Regions from separate parts of the Psychromonas sp. SR45-3 genome, predicted to be linked through region 1. Evidence: riboswitches for the same ligand, from Rfam matches in the RefSeq annotation. Region 1 holds a riboswitch; the other holds the start of a gene.
The links. A riboswitch is a leader RNA that binds a small molecule or an ion and turns the genes downstream of it on or off. The one in region 1 is predicted to bind cyclic di-GMP.

Region 2: it holds a riboswitch for cyclic di-GMP, as region 1 does, so the genes downstream of both, H5084_RS04715 (fibronectin type III domain-containing protein) here and H5084_RS09000 (hypothetical protein) in region 1, are expected to answer to the same signal.

What each region holds. Positions count from the first base shown of each region.
Region 1 covers NZ_JACJDP010000012.1:86,849-90,067, forward strand. The annotation lists partial or broken gene H5084_RS20045 (SLC13 family permease) at 1-750, opposite strand, end outside; cyclic di-GMP riboswitch class I at 1,367-1,455, shown strand; gene H5084_RS09000 (hypothetical protein) at 1,542-2,108, shown strand; gene H5084_RS09005 (methyl-accepting chemotaxis protein) at 2,913-3,219, shown strand, end outside.
Region 2 covers NZ_JACJDP010000005.1:87,254-90,472, reverse strand. The annotation lists gene H5084_RS04725 (hypothetical protein) at 1-44, opposite strand, end outside; gene H5084_RS04720 (MYG1 family protein) at 436-1,305, shown strand; cyclic di-GMP riboswitch class I at 1,712-1,800, shown strand; gene H5084_RS04715 (fibronectin type III domain-containing protein) at 1,883-3,219, shown strand, end outside.

The DNA of each region.
Region 1 (3,219 bases):
GATCCAAAACAGCAAGGTGAGTCCGAGAATAACGACAACTTTTCTTTGTAATATATTGATGTGTATATGATCACTCGACTTGTTTGTATCCTGCGAATACAAGCTCTTAGTCGGCTTTTCGACGATTGAGGCTGGAAATAACTTCAATACTAAGTAGACAATTAACAAAGATTTAACAATCCCTAATATTGGGAAATGTAATAGTAAATACTCCATATAGCCAAAGTGTATATTAAACAGTGTTTCACTCGAACCAACTAAAATCATATTAGGAATATTTGCCGGTAATACAGCAAAACTAGGCATGTTGCATGCAATTGCTAACGCCGTTGCCACACCTTTACGGCCATTACTTCCTTGAGCAAAGCCCACATGCTCAGCAAGCGCCATCCCCACTGGAATTAATACCACGGCGCGACCAACTGAAGAGGGCATAATAAACCCTAAAATAATGGCACTAAACACTAAACCTGAGATAAGTCGTGGATAGCTAAGTGTTAAATGTGGAGCGATGAATGAAGCACATTTTTTATCTAAAGCAGAGGTGGAAATAGCAGAGCCAATAATAAACCCTGAGATAATCAGCCAAACAGCGGTGGAAGAGAACCCTGAGAATAGAGCGTTAGGTTCAATTAATTGCAATACAATTGATAATGCAAAAAACATTAATCCAGTCAGAAAAGGGGGGAGCAATGAAGCGCTCCAACAGGTCAGTGTTATTAATATAACCGCAGCGCTATATGAAAATGAAATGGAATAGCTTGCTAACGTAAACGCCATCATATAGAGAGCAGCAGCAATAGTGGTGGATACCACTATGCTTTTAAAATTAAGTGTAGGCGCCACGGCAGTGATCCTTGTTATGTTGAAAATGCTGCAATGAAAAAGTTGATGCGTCTATCATATCTTGCCTTTAGTGTTGATTTAATTGGTTATTATGACAAAAGATATCCCTAATACGATAATCTTACCTCAGAGCAATGTCGCTTTTATTTTGGACTCGAGTAAACCTGTACTTAACCATCAAAGGAGTCAGGCGGCAAAAACTAACCATTTTTCCTGATCTTTCAAGAATAGCTTGGTTCTTATTATGCGAATCCAGGAAGTAATTATATTGTGATTATTTGAATTAATAGGCTGTTATAGGTAGGTTTTATATTTTTTTGACTTATTAAGTTTTTCGTCAAGTTGTTGATAAATTTTGGTTTTTAATTTTGTTGCATCACAAAGGACGTTTCGAATTTGTATTAAAATTAAAGCGTGCTATAAATAGTTGTCTAATTTATTTTTACCAATTCGATAAACTAATATATTAATAATAATCTATTGCGCTAATGCATCTGATTCAGTAATTACAATATTATTAGCTAGAAAAAGGCAACTTAAGGGAAACCTTAATACGCAAAACCACCGGCCTATTGACAATTAATCGTCTACGGCAGCGGAGTTACCGAGGCGATGATACTTCTCATTTATCCTCTTCATTTTTTCTTCTGTTATATATAAAAATTTCTGAATCATCACTTTTGTTGGAGACAAAAATGATGATTTTAAAAAGTACTCTATTTAAGGTGGTGTTAATTCTTTGTCCTGTTTTATTGATGGGGTGTGGATCATCTGGTTCATCAAGTTCAGAGCCTGCTAAAGTATCAAAACAAGCTGAGTCAAGTGAAGAATCTGGTGCTAAAGAGTCATTAGATTCAATAATCGTTACAGAAGAGGCTAAAGCAGAAGACATTACTTCAGAGACGACTCTAGTTGAGGATTCAAAGAATGAAGCTCCTATTATTAATGGATCGATTGTTAATGGATCGATTGTTAATGGGACGATTGTTAATGAATCTATTGTTGAAGAGGAAAGCTTGGAACAAGCGAATCAAGTCGATTTATATATCACCTGGGGGGATAATTCTGATAATGAAGTAGAATTTATTATTGAGCGCCGAATTCAATCTAATGTTGATTATGGAACCACGTATTATGTTGCTGAAAATATAACATCATATAATGACGAAGGTGTTCAAGTCGGTGAAACTTATTGTTATCGTGTTAGTGCGTCAAATAGCATTGGTAAGTCATCATCATCTGAACAATGTATTGAATTATAATTTTACTTCAAATCAAAGCCAAACGCTCCGTTTGGCTTTGCAAATAAATCACTTTTTCATTCCCTATTTTACCAATTCTGCTAAATAGCTGATCAATCTTGTTGCTAAAAAGGAGCTCTTTTCACGTTAAACGTTTTGTAAAGGGAACAATCTATTTGGTAATCCTCCCATTTTTAATGGAGTTTGATAATAGATATTTTACTCTGCCTTAAATTTCCCCATTTTCCTGCGCAATATTTGATCACATACTTAATGTAGTTGGTATTAAATAAAAGCTATACCTACAAATAGCAAAGCAATTCCTTATTTAACGCATCAGCTTGTACAGCACATCCATACGCAGTATGAACTTAAGCTAAATACCCTGTTTGGCTTTGCTAAAAGTAATTGATGGCTTGGGGAAATTGATTGTGCCTCGATTTGACCAAATTGAGTAAGTTTTATTTGAATCCAAGAAGTTATTTGAGGTAATAGTAAAAAAGAAAGACTTCCCCGCTTAGGCCTACCATTCCCAGTGGCTAACTAAATGTATGTAAACTTGCTTTAGATCAATAAAGTTATTGTAATACAATTGACGATTTCAAATTCCTACCTATTATTAAATATTAATTTTCAAATTCTGCTGAAATTGAAAATATGACCGAAGATCATAATGGGTGTGCTGAGAAAATGGAAAATGATGAAAATCATTATGATCTTAGTAAGAAGGCAATGAATTGATTTTTTGACTGATAGCGTTGTCCTGTTCTTTTTACAGGTAGCCAAGATAACAATTAACAATTAACAATTAACAGGATATTTACAATGGAAAAATTAGCACAGCGTTCAGTCTTTAATATTGCTTATTGGAGCCTTAAAACAAAACTCACTTTAGCATTCTTATTATTAGGGCTCTTACCCGCAATGATAACAAGCAGTATTATCACTATGTATGCTGTAGAAGATGTCGAATATAAAGTATCACAATCACTCGAAGCAATTAATCAAATAAAAAAGTCGCAAATAGAAACCTTTTTTGAGCAGCGTGTTTCAGACATTACAGTGTTAGCAAATACCATCGGAAATTTAGATGAGCAAAATTATGATGCTTATTTTACTGACTATATAAAAC
Region 2 (3,219 bases), on a different contig from region 1:
TGATAATAGGTCAAAATATTTAGCACTTCATCCAACATGTTCATTTGTAACTCCTTGATCAAATTAAGATGCCTATCTTACCTAGGTTTAACCAGTATAAACAGACTAAAAATAGACTTCACTTCTCGTTTTTACTATCTTTTGTATGACAAATGTAAGTGCCCGTTTTTGGCCATCTATTTTACTTATTAAAATTGATAACAATTTAATAAATTATTGGGTTGACTGATATCAACCAATAGATAGTAGAAGCATTACTGAGGGTTAATTGAGTGTAACTAATCTAGATTTCAACCTATTTTTATGCGCTAGTTTAGTGTAGAATTTCGCTTTTATTTTTTGAATAACTAACAATAAAAATATCACAATTTAAAGCGTTATTATTTGATGCTTTCTTATCCTTTTTCTTCTATAACAAGTAATGAAATAACCTCTATGAAAAAAATAACGATAGCAACGCACAATGGTAACTTTCATGCAGACGATGTTTTCAGTATCGCTGCCCTTAAATTTATCTTTCCAACTTTTGAACTGGTAAGAACACGTAACTTAGATGTTATTCAAGAGGCTGATTTAGTCATTGATGTGGGTGGTGAATATGATCCGGAAGTGGGGCGCTTTGATCATCACCAGCGTGGTGGAGCCGGTGAGCGTGAAAATGGTATTCCTTATTCATCATTTGGCTTAATTTGGAAAAAGTATGGGCTAACGATTTGTAATAATGATCAAGATGTTGCGAATTCAGTAGACGCAGGTCTAGTTTCTACTATTGATGCAATAGATTGTGGGCATGTAGAAGGGGTTGCTCAAGGTATTAGTCTAAGTCAAACGATTTCGATGTTTAACCCTACCTGGCAAGAAAACGGTGATTTTGATAGTTGTTTTGACCAAGCGGTTGAGTTTGCTCACATCGTCCTATCTCGTTTTATTGCCTCTGCTAATGGTGGAATAAGTGCTAAAGCTATTGTAGCGAAAGCGATTACAGAAGCAGAAGATCCTCGCCTTATTGTATTGCAACAATATACACCATGGAAAAGAACGGTGCTGACTTTGTCTAAAGAAGCATTATTTATGGTTTACCCATCTCAGTCAGGGCATTGGAGAATTCAAACTGTTCCAGTTGAACTTGGTTCTTTTGAAGATAGGAAGTCGTTACCTAAATCATGGGCTGGGTTATCAGATGCAGCGCTACAAAAGGAAACAGGCCTTGCTGACGCAATGTTTTGTCATAACGGATTATTTATTGCTGGTTCTGAGTCTTTTGAAAGCACCATGAAAATGGCATCAATGGCACTTTCTGAATAATATTTTGAGTTAAAAGTTAACAAGCAGAGTGTTTTACTCGTTTGTTAACTGATTATTTAATATATCTACCGTTTAACACCACGTTTAACTATTTTACTCAACCTGACTTTTCTAATCGCCGTTCCTTCAATGAGCCAAATATATATGCGCATCATGAAAGGTGAATTTGTTGCTCCAAGGCGGAAAATTGATCTGTATTAATTTATTTTACTGCATATTTGATTGGTTAATTTTAATCTAAAAATAAATGAAATATTAACATGTTGATTTTACGATAAATAAAATAAAAGTTAAAATTATTTGCCTATTCCTTTGGTATTATTTTTTTTATGTTCTATATTTTCTGGGCGGTAAAGATTTACCGAATACTTATAAACTTTTCTCATTTAGATGTTTACATATTGTAGCTAGAAAAAGGCAAACTAAGGGAAACTTTAGGACGCAAAACCACCGGCCTGTTGACAATTAATTGTCTATGGTAGCGGGGTTACCGAGGCGGTAAATATTATCCCTCCACTTTTCAAACAAATAATACAATGTCACTGGACGCTAAATGATCACTTTTGTGGAGGCAAAAATGAATCAGCACCTTTTTAGCGTAAAAAAATCATCTCTTGTTTTATTTTCACTTTTAGCAGGTAGTTCAATCGCTTCTGCTGAAAACCTAAAAATAAATTGGACCGATAACTCTACTAATGAAGATGGCTTCATTATTGAAAAAAGACTTCAAGAAAACAATCTATTTGAGATTGTTTCTACTCTTCCAGCTAACGCTAGCAATTTTACAGATTCAAACGTTATTGTTAATCAAACATACTGTTACCGTATTGCTGCATTTAACCAAGCAGGACAAAGTACTTCTGATGAGTCATGTTTAGAAGTTTATGAAGTTGCAAGTTCAGAAACGCCAGTAGAACCAACTACTCCAGCAGATACTTCAACTCCAACTGAAACTGAGACTCCAACAGATGCAGGCATAATTTACACTGCGACTGATATTGCTATCTCACATGAATTTACAAGCAAACCAAGTGTCATTGAAGTGGGTGAAAAAGAGTTGTACTCATTTAGAAGTGAAGCCGCTTATAACGAAGAATTTAGCGACGATAGCATTGCAAATAGTCAATTTTCAGTTAGCGAAGGAAAAGTTGGTTATTATGACCGTAACTACTTTAGTTTCCAACAAAATGGAACTGAATTGACTAATGGTTATGCGTTAATGAAATTTAATACAGGCAATAAATTATCATTTGATTTAGTAGGAAATGGCCAAGAACAAAATGCGACCTTGTATATGCAAGCAGGTGTATGGAGCAGAGATACGTCAAGTGTGATTGTCACTGTTGGTAATGAAGTAGAAACGATTACTATACCAAGAGGCTTCGCTTGGCAGTACTTCTCAGTATCTATTGCATATGACGGATCTACACCCGTTACCATTACTACAGATAGTGACCAAGGTGGTTATAGTTCAGTAATGTTTGCTGGTATTGTATTAAACAATGCAATAACAGCTGAAGTGGAAGTTGAAGCTGTAGAGGCTGTAAAATATGCAGCGCTTCTATCTGTTGATACAAACGCAGGCTATACAGTTGATGTTGCAGATGCAGAGTTTATGAAACATGATATGCAGTCTGGAAATCATGACTTTACAGATGCGCAAGTTGAGTCAATCTCATTTTCTGGTAAAACTTATGATGTAGCGAAACGTTATAACTTTACCGACCAGAATGGTAATAGTTTTATTGGCTATAAAGGTATGAGCTGGAAAGAAGAGAATGGTGTGACACTTAAACTTAAAAGTGGTGAGTCTCAAGTTAATGTAGCTTCTCTATACTTTTCAGCGGGTGCTTGGACAAGAGAAACGGCTGCTGTTGAAGTTGTGATTAACGGTGTAAGCGAGATTATTGAGTT